DNA from 2 places in the Paenibacillus sp. FSL P4-0338 genome. Region 2 is predicted to be linked to the other one. Evidence: a T-box and tRNA genes for the amino acid it is inferred to sense, from the RefSeq annotation. Region 2 holds a T-box; the other holds one or more tRNA genes.

The links. A T-box is a leader RNA that pairs with one kind of tRNA and senses whether it is charged. The one in region 2 lies ahead of pheS (phenylalanine--tRNA ligase subunit alpha), so its partner is inferred to be a tRNA-Phe.
Region 1: it encodes a tRNA-Phe, which carries the amino acid that the T-box ahead of pheS (phenylalanine--tRNA ligase subunit alpha) is inferred to sense. The anticodon was not compared.

The regions. Positions count from the first base shown of each region.
Region 1 covers NZ_JBBOCG010000001.1:4,215,789-4,223,312, forward strand. The annotation lists gene MKZ07_RS18400 (ABC transporter permease) at 1-507, opposite strand, end outside; gene MKZ07_RS18405 (ABC transporter permease) at 455-1,732, opposite strand; gene MKZ07_RS18410 (ABC transporter ATP-binding protein) at 1,746-2,678, opposite strand; gene MKZ07_RS18415 (response regulator transcription factor) at 2,914-3,558, opposite strand; gene MKZ07_RS18420 (sensor histidine kinase) at 3,555-4,739, opposite strand; tRNA gene MKZ07_RS18425 (tRNA-Leu) at 5,140-5,218, opposite strand; tRNA gene MKZ07_RS18430 (tRNA-Cys) at 5,248-5,321, opposite strand; tRNA gene MKZ07_RS18435 (tRNA-Gly) at 5,330-5,404, opposite strand; tRNA gene MKZ07_RS18440 (tRNA-Gln) at 5,411-5,485, opposite strand; tRNA gene MKZ07_RS18445 (tRNA-His) at 5,506-5,581, opposite strand; tRNA gene MKZ07_RS18450 (tRNA-His) at 5,630-5,705, opposite strand; tRNA gene MKZ07_RS18455 (tRNA-Trp) at 5,733-5,806, opposite strand; tRNA gene MKZ07_RS18460 (tRNA-Tyr) at 5,812-5,897, opposite strand; tRNA gene MKZ07_RS18465 (tRNA-Thr) at 5,903-5,978, opposite strand; tRNA gene MKZ07_RS18470 (tRNA-Phe) at 5,994-6,069, opposite strand; tRNA gene MKZ07_RS18475 (tRNA-Asp) at 6,091-6,168, opposite strand; tRNA gene MKZ07_RS18480 (tRNA-Met) at 6,173-6,249, opposite strand; tRNA gene MKZ07_RS18485 (tRNA-Val) at 6,283-6,358, opposite strand; tRNA gene MKZ07_RS18490 (tRNA-Glu) at 6,379-6,453, opposite strand; tRNA gene MKZ07_RS18495 (tRNA-Ser) at 6,477-6,566, opposite strand; tRNA gene MKZ07_RS18500 (tRNA-Asn) at 6,570-6,645, opposite strand; rRNA gene MKZ07_RS18505 (23S ribosomal RNA) at 6,708-7,524, opposite strand, start outside.
Region 2 covers NZ_JBBOCG010000002.1:1,999,016-2,006,539, reverse strand. The annotation lists gene pheT (phenylalanine--tRNA ligase subunit beta) at 1-1,061, opposite strand, end outside; gene pheS (phenylalanine--tRNA ligase subunit alpha) at 1,412-2,446, opposite strand; T-box leader at 2,506-2,794, opposite strand; gene MKZ07_RS32670 (hypothetical protein) at 3,004-5,550, shown strand; gene MKZ07_RS32665 (efflux RND transporter periplasmic adaptor subunit) at 5,547-7,031, shown strand; gene MKZ07_RS32660 (ABC transporter ATP-binding protein) at 7,028-7,524, shown strand, end outside.

The sequences.
Region 1 (7,524 bases), on a different contig from region 2:
ATTAGAGTCCTTATGAAGCTCCGCAAATATACTAGTATTCATTCCCGAATCCTCTATATTCAGTTCCTTAGAAACCATCTGGGTATCGTGAATGACCTTCTGGAGGGTACTTACTTCACCTGTTATGATCTCCTCCAGAATCATGCCATCCCCGTTCTCATAGTTTTGAACGAAATACATAGGCAGTTCCTTCCCTGAAGACAGACGGGTGTCAAACCCCTGATGGATGACCAATCCAAAAGGAATGTCCTGATCATCCACCTTTTTTTTTATCGTCGTTTCATCGGAATGTACAATCTTAACCTGGTGCTGTTGAATCATATCCATGAGCTGATTGGAGTATAAGCTTTGATCTGCATCAGCTACGTATAAGCTAACCTGGCCGCTTCCTTGAGAGAAGGAAAACAAGAAGGTCAGGATTAAAGGAACTGCGATGGTTGCAAATATTGCAATTCTATTTCGCAACATCAGTTTCAGCTGGTTTTTTACCATGACTATAAATTGCACGTTGATTCCACCCTTTTCCGCTGTATACCATAATGTTAAAGAACACAAATATCAGCCCTATGCCCAGAAGCTCAAGCAAATCGATATAAATACCTCTGAGGCCCACCCCTTGGCATACTTTTAGATAGGAATTAATCGCTTTACCATTAGGGATGATCGTCTGAATAACACGCAGACTATCCGGTAACCCGCTTTTGGTGATAAAACTCCCACCCAAGAAACTAAAAATATAAAGCACCGGCGAAGCTAGACTGGAAACTGTCACATGGTCTTTCGCAGTAAATCCCCATAACAGAATGATGCTGCCAATGGCAAAAGCATAAACAACAGTTATTACAAGAAGAACAAGAGGATTCCCCCATTTCATCTGGAATACTAACCGGCTAATAATGATGACAATAGTCATTTGAATAACAACCGATAAAATAATTCCAAACAACTTACCAAGCACATACTGTATATTCAATGTGGGTGTGGATTTGATTCTAAATAGCGTATGATTTTGTTTCTCGTCCACAATACTGTGAACCAGCACAAAAGCCGTCATTATAGAGAACATTACTACCATGGCAATGGAGTAATACTGCATAGCATCTATGGGAACAGCTTTATCATTAGTTGGAGTCACAGGTATCTTTAGACTGAGCCCAGGGCTGCCGCCAATCTGACTGAGAGCCTTTTGTATGTGATCTTTAGGAATATTGCCTTTACTGGATATGGCTTGAAGAATCGTTCTTTGTTCAACATCCGTAGTTCTGATACTTGCATTGAATCGATCCAGAATTGTGGAAACAATCTCTTTTTCCAGAGGCTTATCATGATCACCTATTAGTACAAGATCTGCTTTTTCATTATGAATAGCAGCCTTAGTGAAGGTTTCCGGTACATATACTAATACTGCCGCTTTACCGTCTTGGAGTAATTGCTTGCCTTCCGCGTAACTAGCTGTTTCTTGTAAATTCACGATTCGCTTCAGTTCTTCTTGTTTCAATAATGTATCTCTTAAGACATTTCCTAATGTTATGATCTGATTATCAACCGAAGCACCCTTATCAGCATTATAAAAGGCTACATGAAATGCTTTAATTTGAGAGCTCGAATCACTAAACACAGTTCCCAGGATGAGTATCAAGATTGATGGAAACAGAATAAGCTTGAGATAAAATGTTTTATTCTTAGTCAGCAGCCGCAGATCCAGCAGGAATAAACGCAGTAGCTTTTTCATTTGATCACCCCCATTACCCCCTTAAATCCTTTCCTGTGATCTGCAGAAAGATACTCTCCAGGTTAACTTCCTCATATTTGAAGCTGGTAAGCTTTATTCCCGTATTCTTAATTTCATCAACAATTTCAATCACATTCTTGTCGCTGGTTGAAACCAGCATCCTGATTTGATTACCTGTTATATCCACCTTAGATATTCCGGAGATCCGTTTTAGCTGTTCAAGCGCTTCCTTACTCGCTTCGCTAAAATTCACCGTTAGTGTGTCACAAGCAGCCAAGCCATGCTTTAATTCTTCTTTCGTTCCTTGAGCAATCAAAGATCCGTGGTCGATGATGGCAACATTTCTGCATAAGTACTCTACTTCTTCCATGTAATGACTCGTATAGATCACAGTCATTTCTCTTTCCTGATTCAGTCTTTTTACTGTCTCCAGAATATGATTTCGGGATTGAGGATCGATACCTACTGTAGGTTCATCAAGTATCAATAGCTTGGGATTGTTCATAAGTGCCACTCCAATATTGACCCGGCGTTTCATCCCTCCGGAGAACTCAGCCACATCCTGGCTTCTTTTGTCTTGCAGCCCTATAATCTCTAGAACCTCATCCGTCCTGCTTCTTAACTTTTTTCCGCCAAGTCCGTATAGACTCCCGAAGAACTCCAGATTCTCCTTGGCACTTAAAGCTTGGTACAAAGCCAGATCCTGCGGTACGATCCCCATGATTCTCTTGATCTCAATAGGATGATCCTTAAGTGATTTATTATCGATGATAATACTTCCGCCGCTGGGTGTTAGCACTGTGCTGATCATAGAGACAGTCGTTGATTTTCCTGCTCCGTTAGGACCTAATAGGCCAAAAATTTCACCACGCTTCACACTTAGCGAAATATTGTTAACCACATTGACGTTATTGTAGGTTTTGGTCAAATTAATTAATTCAAGCATTTGCGAAGCACCTCTCGTTCATTTCTGATCTGTTCTCATTGTACCCCCCGCATCCACTTATAAATATTCACTATAGTACTCAATCCGAGTATTACTTTAGTAACCAGTTATGTTGATTACTTTAGTCATACAGGAGGCAAAAATAAATAAGCCGTTCTTATCGTAATCCGTCTGAGATAGACGGATTACGATAAGGACGGCTTAACTGAAACCTCAGTCTGCGCACATACCGGGATTACAGTGATTTTTGCAGACAAAGTGTTAATTCTGTTCTGTTTTTAAGCTCAAGCTTCTCCAGCATTCGCGAGACATAGTTTTTAACAGTACCTTCAGTAATAAACAGGTTAGTGCTGATCTCTTTATTGCTTTTGCCTTCCATAATGCATTTGGCGACCTCAAGCTCACGTGGTGTAAGTAACTGAAGAATTTGCTCATTCCGTATAATTTCTGTTCCTGTATTCTGTGCTGAGTTCAGAGCGTTCACTACCTCCCGTGTAATCTTCGGATTTAAAAGGATGTTTCCTTCACAGGCGGTCTTAATGGACGAAATAATTTCCTGGGCACCTGAATCCTTCAATATATATCCGTCAGCTCCATTTTTAAGGCCTGCAAATATATACTCATTGTCGTTAAAGGTGGTTAGAATAATCACCTTAATATCAGGATATTTAGCTTTGACCAATTTGGTTGCTTCAATTCCATTCATTACAGGCATTCTGATGTCCATGAGAATTACTTCGGGAGAGCTATAGGTTAGAAGCTCCAGTGCCTCTTCCCCATTAGAAGCTTCACCGATTACACTGATTTCATTATTCAGACTAAGAATCATCTTCAAGCCTTCCCGGACAATTTGCTGATCATCCACTATAATAATATTCACCATGAATGTTCCTCCTTGTTAACCTCAAAATCGTCAGCAATTCTGGGAATACTGGCCTCAACGTTAAATCCTGAAGAGTTATTCGAATGAAAAAAAACACTCCCTCCCAAGGCTAAAATTCTCTCCTCAATCCCTTGAATCCCTTTAGATTTAATGATCTCCTTACTGCCAGTTCCATTATTATGAATAAGCAAGGAGATATGATCGGAATATTTGTAAATGGCAATTGAGAAACGTGTGGCCTTCCCATGTTTGATGCCATTAGTTATGGACTCCTGAACAGTTTTATATATACAATTCTTGATATCCGAATCTGTATATTCTATTTCTTGATCCATATCCAGTTCGAATTGAATCTTGTCTGTGCCGGTAAAGTTGTTGAACATCTCACTAAGGGATTGTTCAAGTTCTTTGGATAGTCGCTCCTCGCTTAGAAGAACTACAGTTTTCCGAAGATCAACAATACATTCTTTAGAGAGCTGATGGGCTTTATTAATAGCCGATCTTGCTTTATCAGGCTCTATGTTAACGACTGTACTAGCATATTCAAGGTTCATATTTAAGGCGACAAGATAATGTCCCAGGGAGTCATGGAGCTCTTGGGCAATCCTTGTTCTTTCTTTTGAAATCGTCAGCTCCTGTATCTTATGAGAGTATTCGTGAAGTTTATTATTTGCCAGCTGCAATTCCTGATTTAGCTCTTGAGTTCTAGACTTCTCAAGCACTCCGTTTCGAAACAGGTAGACAATAGATATGATGATTAAATAAGATGATAAAATATCTCTGAGAGTGGTATGATCAGCTATCAGCGAAGCAGCAAAAATAGTAAAATGTAACCCCAAAATATATATAGGAATTTTATGTGTGCTTACAATGATTTCGACCAGTAATATAATAATGTAAATCTGAGTACCAATACAGTAAATTTTAAAGAGTAAGAATCCTGCCAATACATTACTGAAAATAAAGGATACAATCCACATCATGCTGGTATGCTTCTGATACCTTTCTCTAGTGAAATCATTCACAAAAAAAAGAAAAATAACTACAGTGAGGAACAGAATGATTTGCTCATCTCCTGAATACTTATGGAGAAGCGTTGTAAACATTGAGAACAGTGAAAATCCCATAATAACTTTCTGTATCACCATCTTATTTCCAAGTACACTTAATTTTACCATGAATCAGTCCCTCTTACTTAGTTGCAATTTTTGCATACAGGTTTTACCTATAATATAACACAAAACCATTTATTCATAATAACCCTTTTTAAAATACTGGCCAGAGAACTCGAACCTCCACGACTTTCCGCTCAATTTTAAGTCGAGCCCGTCTTGGTGATGCTCTACTTACCGAGTCACCTCAACGTATAATGGCTGGTAATGGCTGAAGAACTAACCAAAGCCTCTTGACATCACCATCCTCCCCTTGGGATAGTATGTAAGCCAGGAATGTGCTTCTTTTTTACCCAATTTTTCAACAAAAGCATTTCTAATTGATTCTCTACAGTCATAAGAGCACTAATAATAAAAAGGATCTTACATCTACTCCTAAGTAGATGTAAGATCCTTTTTATTATTATACCGGCGAGAGGACTCGAACCTCCACGGTTTCCCACTCGATTTTGAGTCGAGCGCGTCTGCCATTCCGCCACGCCGGCGTATACATATATAATTTCCAAAAAAATAATGGAGGTGCCACCCAGATTTGAACTGGGGATAAAGCTTTTGCAGAGCTTTGCCTTACCACTTGGCTATGGCACCACATGAAATGGAGCGGACGACGGGAATCGAACCCGCGACCCTCGCCTTGGCAAGGCGATGCTCTACCGCTGAGCCACGTCCGCATATAATGGCTGGGGATATAGGAATCGAACCTATGAATGACGGAGTCAAAGTCCGTTGCCTTACCGCTTGGCTAATCCCCAATATATTGTTTAAAAGAAAATGGGGCGACCGATGGGTCTCGAACCCACGAATGCCGGAACCACAATCCGGTGCGTTAACCCCTTCGCCACGGTCGCCATGTGAAGCTTTTAAGTTGTACTGCTATGTAATTCTTATAAAAGAAATGGGGCGACCGATGGGTCTCGAACCCACGAATGCCGGAACCACAATCCGGTGCGTTAACCCCTTCGCCACGGTCGCCATATGATTCTTTTATATGAAATTACTTGGCAGGGGCAGCAGGAATTGAACCCACACCAACGGTTTTGGAGACCGTTGTTCTACCTTTAAACTATGCCCCTAAAAATGGTGGAGGCTGATGGATTCGAACCACCGAACACGTACGTGAGCAGATTTACAGTCTGATGCGTTTGGCCACTTCGCTAAGCCTCCACGGATGGTGCCGGCGAGAGGACTTGAACCCCCAACCTACTGATTACAAGTCAGTTGCTCTACCAATTGAGCTACACCGGCATATTAAGTTGTATATGGTGGCGCGGGAGGGAATCGAACCCCCGACACAAGGATTTTCAGTCCTTTGCTCTACCGACTGAGCTACCGAGCCATATAAATAATTTGGTAAAAATGGCGGAACCGACGGGATTCGAACCCGCGATCTCCTGCGTGACAGGCAGGCATGTTAGGCCAACTACACCACGGTTCCAAATTGGTTGCGGGGGCAGGATTTGAACCTGCGGCCTTCGGGTTATGAGCCCGACGAGCTACCGGGCTGCTCCACCCCGCGTCATTGAACAAAATCTATTCGGTTAAAGATAGATGGTGGAGGCTGAGGGGTTCGAACCCCCGACCCTCTGCTTGTAAGGCAGATGCTCTCCCAGCTGAGCTAAGCCTCCATGTATCAGTTCCAAAAAATTGGTGACTCGTATGGGATTCGAACCCATGTTACCTCCGTGAAAGGGAGGTGTCTTAACCCCTTGACCAACGAGCCATGCTGTGTAAAAAGTATTGCTACGGAGAGAGAGGGATTCGAACCCTCGAGACGCTTGTGGCGCCTACACGATTTCCAATCGTGCTCCTTCGGCCAAACTCGGACACCTCTCCATATGGCTCCCCGAACAGGACTCGAACCTGTGACAACTCGATTAACAGTCGAGTGCTCTACCAACTGAGCTATCAGGGAATATACATATCAGGCTTGATCGCCTGAAAACTGAATCCGAAACGAATCTGCGTGTTAGAAATTTGGATAAGCCCTCGACCGATTAGTATTGGTCAGCTCCATGCATTGCTGCACTTCCACCTCCAACCTATCTACCTCGTCGTCTTCAAGGGGTCTTACATACTGGGAAATCTCATCTTGAGGGGGGCTTCACGCTTAGATGCTTTCAGCGCTTATCCCGTCCGTACGTAGCTACTCAGCCATGCTCCTGGCGGAACAACTGATGCACCAGCGGTACGTCCATCCCGGTCCTCTCGTACTAAGGACAGCTCCTCTCAAATTTCCTGCGCCCACGACAGATAGGGACCGAACTGTCTCACGACGTTCTGAACCCAGCTCGCGTACCGCTTTAATGGGCGAACAGCCCAACCCTTGGGACCTACTTCAGCCCCAGGATGCGATGAGCCGACATCGAGGTGCCAAACCTCCCCGTCGATGTGGACTCTTGGGGGAGATAAGCCTGTTATCCCCAGGGTAGCTTTTATCCGTTGAGCGATGGCCCTTCCATGCGGTACCACCGGATCACTAAGTCCGACTTTCGTCCCTGCTCGACTTGTAGGTCTCGCAGTCAAGCTCCCTTATGCCTTTGCACTCTGCGAATGATTTCCAACCATTCTGAGGGAACCTTTGAACGCCTCCGTTACTCTTTAGGAGGCGACCGCCCCAGTCAAACTGCCCGCCTGACACGGTCCCCGTACCCGATAAGGGCACTAGGTTAGAACCTAGATACGATCAGGGTGGTATCCCAACGGCGCCTCCGCAGAAGCTTGCGCTCCTGCCTCAACGGCTCCCACCTATCCTGTACAGATCGTACCCAAATTCAATATCAAGCTGCAGTAA
Region 2 (7,524 bases):
CGTACCGTTCCGCCATCGAATTCGGCTGATTCCAGTACGATATTAACGGTGTCAGCGGTAACCTCTGTAGAGAGTCCGCCCATCACTCCAGCCAGGCCAATTGCGCCTGAACCATCGGCAATAACCAGCATCTGCGGCTCCAGCTTGCGCTCTTGTCCGTCAAGGGTAACGAGTCCTTCACCTTCACGGGCAAACCGTACACCGATGGTTCCGCCCTGGAGCTGCCCGCCGTCAAATGCATGCAGCGGCTGTCCATATTCCAGCATCACATAGTTGGTGATGTCTACGATATTGTTAATCGGACGTACCCCGGCTGCCATCAGGCGGTTCTGAATCCACAGCGGGGACGGCGCGGTCTTCACTCCGGCAATATAACGCACGGCATAATGACTGCAGAAAGCCTCGTCCTCAATTGTAACCGTGATGGAGTCCGCTGCCTTGCCGCCCGTTTCCACGAGCTCTGCCGCCGGATCAGCCAGCTTCAGCTCACGGCCCAGCACCGCGCTTACCTCATAAGCGGCACCGATCATGCTCAGGCAGTCGGAACGGTTCGGCGTCAGGTCGAAATCAAGGATTTCGTCATTCAGTCCGAGCACCTTGAGAATATCCTGGCCCACCTCGGTCTGCTCCGGCAGCACGAGAATGCCTTCCTGCAGCTCTTTGGGCAGCAGCTTGTCGTTCAGGCCCAGCTCTTTGGCCGAGCAGATCATCCCCTGCGACAGCACGCCGCGCAGCTTGGCTTTTTTGATCTCCAGGCCCGGCAGCTTGGCGCCCACCAGCGCGACCGGAACCTTCTGGCCCGCTGCGACATTCTTCGCTCCGCAGACGATCTGCAGATCCTCGCCCTGTCCCGCATCGACGATACAGATATTCAGCTTATCGGCGTCCGGGTGCTTTTCTTTGGATTTCACGTAGCCGGTCACAATCCCGGAAATCCCTTTGTTGCGGCGTTCTACTCCGTCAATCTCGATACCGGCGGTGGTGATTTTGTCCGCCAAGCTATCTGCGGTCACCCCTTCCAGCGATATATAATCGGCCAGCCAGGCGGTTGATACTTTCATAATCGCACACTTCCTTTTTGTTTCAGATGTATTGATCTCCATGCCGGCCTGCGCCGGGGCACGCAGAAGTCGAAGCAAAGGTCTGTGTGCTCCCTAGGTTACTTCGAAGCATCCTGCACTAGCAGAACCTCCAGAGAAGTTTTGGACTTCCGGCCGCTGTTAGGATTGAATTTCCTGATTACACTGCTGGCTGCAGTAGAAATTAAATCCTAAAGGCGGTCGCTACCGCTCCTCCAGTTCCAAAATTCCCCTCCGGCCCTTCTAATACAGTCTTTGATTCAAAGTAAACCAGCACCTCACTACCTTTTCTTACAAGCGTCCCTCGCGCCCCATACACACCCGCCAAATCCCTAAATACCCTTGAACTGCTTCACAAAACCCATATCATTCGTGTAGAAGTAACGGATGTCATCGATGCCGTATTTCAGCATCGCAATCCGTTCAGCGCCCATGCCGAACGCGAAGCCGCTGTAGACCTCAGGATCGTATCCGCCCATCCGCAGCACATTCGGGTGCACCATACCGGCGCCGAGAATCTCCAGCCAGCCGCTCTGCTTGCAGAGCCGGCAGCCTTCGCCGCCGCATTTGAAGCAGCTTACATCCACCTCAACGCTAGGCTCGGTGAACGGGAAGAAGCTTGGGCGCAGGCGGATGCCCGCGCTAGGACCGAACATCTCCTTCATGAACTGCTGCAGGGTACCCTTCAGGTCGCTCATGCGGATATTGCGTCCGATCACCAGACCTTCGATCTGATGGAACTGGAAGGAGTGGGTCGCATCGTCGTCATCACGGCGGAATACCTTGCCCGGACAGATAACCTTGACCGGAGTCTCCCCGTTCATCGCCTGCATGGTGCGGATCTGAACCGGCGAGGTCTGTGTGCGCATCAGAATGTCTTCCGTAATATAGAAGGAATCTTGCATATCGCGGGCTGGATGGTTCTTCGGAAGGTTAAGCGCCTCGAAGTTATAATAATCTGTCTCCACTTCCGGTCCTTCCGCCACCTTGTAGCCCATGCCGATGAAAATATCCTCGATCTCCTGAATCACCCGGCTGAGCGGATGAATCCCGCCCTGGGGCATGCCGCGGCCCGGCAGGGTTACATCGACCTTCTCTGCATTGAGACGGTTCTGCGTCTCCTGCTGCTCGAACAGCTCCTGCTTGGCGCCGATCACCTCTTCAATCGCGCTGCGCACCAGATTGGCCACCTGGCCGATCACCGGACGCTCCTCCGCGCTTAGTCCGCCCATACCGCGCAGAACCTCTGTCAGCTCGCCTTTTTTGCCAAGGTATTTGACGCGCAGGTCATTCAGAATCTGCGGATCGGATACCGCCTGCAGCTTCGTCAGTGCCTCAGCCTTCAGTGCTTCCAATTTGTCTTTCATGGCTTGTACTGCCCCCTCAAATCTCGTATTGTTCAACAAAAAAAGGCCTTTCCTCCCGGTAAAGGGACGAAAAGACCGTGGTACCACCCTTGTTAGACGGCCGTACGCTTCCCTTAAGAGCAATATTCCCTCTTTCGGTGCGGCAAAGACCTGTCTCACTTTATACAGAAATAACGGTCTGCGGCCGGTCCCCCCTACTAGCGCTCTTCAAGGAAGCCTTGAAGCACATTCAGGGAACTGCTCCGGAGTGAACTTCGGCAGCTCTGCTCTCTTAGAAACGCTCTCAATCTGCGGCGCTTCCTCCCTGTAAGCCAGGCACTGCGTACTCTTCTCCATCATTGCATGTATGCGGATTATAACCTCTGCACTTCGATCCTCCGCTTGGGAAGATATGCCCATCTATTATATGCAAAAACAGCCCGTTTGACAAGCCGCGCAAATTCCGCTTATTTTTTTAGCTTCTTTTAAGCTTCAGCGCGGTTTGACGGCTTTTTTTCAGCGGGCATTCAGTCAATGCTGATATTTTGCCTTATGAGATCATTCAAGGAGGAAATTACATGCTCACACGAAAAAAAGCATTTGTTCTGCTGCTGCTCAGCACATTTGCCGCAATTCAAACCGCAGGAAGCCCGGGAACCACGGCCTATGCTGCTTCATCCGGTTCAACGGCTGCCACAGCAGCAAGCGCGGTCACGGAAGTCTCTACACTTAACAGTCTAAGTGCGCTCAAGCTCGGTACCACGCTTCAAGTGAAGCTGAGCCATGTAGGGATTCAGAGCCAAACCGGCGGTAATATTCTCACCTACACGCTAACCTATTCCAATACTGCCGGCAGCAGCGTCAATCTGGCGGACTATTTCTCCAAAATTGTAACTGCGGGCGGCAGCGTAATTAAGGGAATTCCGGTCAGTGCAGACAGTACAGTCAAGAAAATCCCCGCAAAACAGAGCACCAGCCTTACATACTATGCGAATATTGGAACTGCCGCCTCTGTCAAAGGACTTAAAATCAACATATACGGCTGGAATTTCAGCGCCGCTAATTATGAACAGCGGATAGGCACGTTCACGGTCCCATCCAATTATTCTCTGTCCTCGCTTACAGGGGAGACCCGAAAGGTTGAACTCGGCGGTATTACAGCCGGCACCAAAGCCGAATCCGTGCAAATCTACAACTATAACGGCAAAGTCTATGCCAAGGTCGGGCTTAGCTTAACCAATCTGGGTACCAAAGTGCTTACAGATCCGGGCTACACCTTGTACCTGAAATCCTCGGGCGGCTCTGTCTTCACACTTACACTGGATGACAGCAGCTCCGCATTCAAGCTTCAGCCTCAGGAGAAGAAGACGCTCTATTATATGACCGAGATCCCCTCCTACATGAATCTCAGCAAGATGACGCTACAGATCGCTAAGCTGGATGAAGGACTCAAGCTGTACCTGCCTGTCTCTTCCTACGCGCTTCCGGCTGCGGTAACCGCAGATTTCACTGTAGCGGCGGGCTATACCAAAAAGGTCTCCATCGCCAGCAATATGGTGGACATGCAGCTGCTGAAGGCAACTGTGCATGCGGATAACGGGAACGGTGTGTGGAGCTATCAGTTCCGGGTGAAGAATACCGGCAGCACAGCGGTTACTTTGCCTGCTTATGAGCTTAACGTCCAGTCGGCGGAAGGCTATAGCTTCCCGGTGACGTCCACAGCCTTGAGCAGCCTGACCCTGAAGCCGCTGGAAGACAAGCTGATTGAGCTGAGTGCCAGTGTTCCGCTGGAGCTGGCTCAGGATTCGCTGGAGCTGCGCATGATTGCTCCTGCAACCAGCGCGGATAAGGTAACGCTGCCTGTGGCCTATTTCCGCATCCCTTATACGCCGGAGAGCCAGATTCATCTCGCCGCCGAGACCAGCGTAACCAATACCTACGGCACCTTCGCTGTCTCTCTGGACTCCCTGCTGCGTCTGCCTTGGGGCAGCGAGGATCTGGTACAGGCCAGAATGACGATACGCAATGCAACGTCCAAGACCATTACTTTGCCTGCTTTTACCGGAATACTCCTGGTGGATCAGAAGGATCTCAGTTCCTCTGCCCAGACTTATACGAACAACAGCTCTTCGGTCCTTGCCCCTGGTGCCAGCACTCAGATATCGGTTCAAGGTCGTATTCCATACACCCTGGATTTCAGACAAGTCAAGCTCATTCTCCAGGAGACCAAGGGTACAGAAGTATCGCAGTTCCTCTCTCTCAGCACAAGCGACAGTGCCGTTAAGAGTGTAGCTCCGCTAGCTGCAGGGGAAGCCTTCAAGATCACGGCCACCGGCAAACAAGCCACCGTGAAGGAACGCCTCACCCTCCTGTATAGAGGAACCGGCTCGAGCCTTGTGTACAGCGAAGTGGAAATGAACAGCGACGAAGTCCGGCAGGCAGATCTGGCCCGTCTGTACGCACAGTTCAGGACTGCTGACGGGCAATATTTTGAAGCAACCGCCAACCAGTCCGAGCTGTCAACCAGCCCTGAGGGCAAAACACTCGTCACCTTCTGGGCAAAAGTTCCGTCCGCTCTGGACACCGCAGATCTTCAGCTGTATATCAGCCAAGCAATTGCGGATGGCAAACTGACTGCCGCAGGAACGGCTGCGACGGGATACGTGAATACGGCAGCGCTGACACTGACACCGGCTGAGGTTACGCCTCTGATCACTCTGGCCTCCGTTCCGTTTTTCCCTTATACACTGGCAGTTACCAGCTCTACAGGGGAACTCACCAAGGGCGCAAGCAGCGTTGCTGTGACGTTCAATTACAATCTCAATCAGGATACTACCTACCAGACAGGCGCTTACCAGCATAAGCTCATCCTTCAGGTTATCGATCCTTATGGACAGTCTCATGAGAAAACTCTGACGCTTGGCACCGACTTGACTCTGGGAACAAACAACTCTTATTCTACGACCCTTACCAGCGTCCTGTTCAAAAATCTCAGCTCCGGCACCTACGCCCTTAAATTCTACGATGAATTCCAGGGAATACGGACGGAGCTCGCCAGCCAGGCCTATTCCCTTGAGGTTACCGCCAAAGCAGCCACATCTTCCACTGAAGGAGCCGCACAATGAACAAGAAGAAGATCATCATTATCGCTTCAGCCATAGTCCTCGTTGCTATTGCAGGGATCGCGGGCTATACGTTCTGGCCGGATCAGAACCGGCAGATCACTGCCGCTCCTCTGAACACGGCAGTTGCCAGTAAGGGAGATATCCTGGTGGGTGTCTCGGGTTCAGGTGCCGTATCGGCGATCAACAGCGAGAGCATCCGCACCAAAGAAGCCGGGAAGGTCGATACGGTCATGGTTAAGAAAGGCGATGTCGTTAAAAAAGGCGATGTGCTGATCACATTTGTCGCGGGCGATCTGGACGATAAGCTGAAGGAAGCCACGAAGTCACTGGAGAATCTCAAGACAGAGCTTGCGAATAAACAGGAGAGCTACAAGACGCTGGCTATGAATAACGCGACAGAGGAAGAGCTGGAGTCGGCAAAAAAAGCCATTGATAAGGCCAATAGCGATATCGTAGACCAGCAGGAATCCATCACTGCTATCCATGAAGATATGGCTCCGCCTGATCCGCTGACCGCTCCGATCGATGGAACGATCACTGCCGTGAATATTACGGCCGGCGAACAGGCCCAGAATGGTACAGAGCTGTTCACCATGACCGACTACGTGAACCTAAGTGTAACCGTTCAGGTAGACGAGCTGGATATCCCCAAAATCAAGCTGAATCAAGCCTCGACCATTACACTGGATGCCCTTGAGGATAAGTCTTTTACTGGTAAAGTTATAGATATCGCCAAAGAAGGAACCTCCTCTAATGGCGTCTCCTTGTTCAACGTCACTGTAGGATTAAATAACTCGGAGGGCGTGCTTATCGGCATGTCTGCGGAGGTGGCGGTTACGATCGAAGAGAAGAAAGATATTCTGACCGTTCCCATCGAAGCTGTCACGAAGATAAACGGGAAATCCTTCGTCAATGTGCCGGTGACCGGCGGAAATGAATCAGGCACCAAAACTTCTGGTAACGGAGCGGCTGGCTCCAAGTCTGCTGAGAGTGTCGCGGCTGACGGACAGGCTCCCGGCGGCCAAGGCGAAATCAGGCCGGAAGGAGAAGAAGGCCAGACCGGCGGCAGAGCTGCCCGCGGAAGCGGTCAAGGCGGCGGATACCCTCAAGGCGGCAGAGAAGCCCGGGGCGGAGCGTTTCCCGGCGGTGAATTCCCGGCCGGCGCCGGGTTCTCCGGCAGGGCAGCCGGAAGCCGGAGTGCCTCGGGCAATGCCGCCGGCACGCAGCGGGTGGCTGTGGAGACCGGTATCCACAATGAGAGCAGCATCGAAATCGTCAGCGGCTTAAGTGAAGGGGATGAAGTGATCCTCCCAACCGTGATTTCCTCAGGCCATACCACCTCTCCGCAGCAAGGCGGTATGGGCGGCGGAGGAATGACCGGAGGGAGCGGAGGCTTTCCCGGCGGGAGCGGTGGCGGCTTCTCCGGCGGAGGCAGCGGAGGCAGCAGGGGCGGTTTCTCCGGGGGCGGTGGCGGACGATGATCTCACCAGAACCGCTGATCCGGGTTGAGAATATGCAGCACAGCTTCACGATGGCCGGAGAATCGATGACGGTTCTGAGGAGCCTGAGCTTCACCATTGATCACGGTGAATTCGTTGCGATCATTGGCCCCTCAGGGTCAGGCAAGTCCACCCTGATGAACATGCTGGGCTGCCTCGATGTGGCGAATGAAGGCGATTATTTCCTGGACGGCCAGGAGATCCGCAGGCTGTCTGACAATAAGCTGGCTCAGATCCGCAACGAGAAGATCGGCTTCATATTTCAGAACTTCAATCTGCTGCCGAAATTATCAGCGGTAGAGAATGTGGAGCTGCCCTTGATCTACCGTGGAATGTCCCACAGGGAGCGAAGAGAAATTGCCCGCAATGCCCTGGTCCGGGTAGGCCTGGAGAGCAGAATGAATCACCGTCCCTCCGAGCTGTCCGGAGGCCAGCAGCAGCGAGTGGCTATTGCCCGTGCACTTGCCGGAACCCC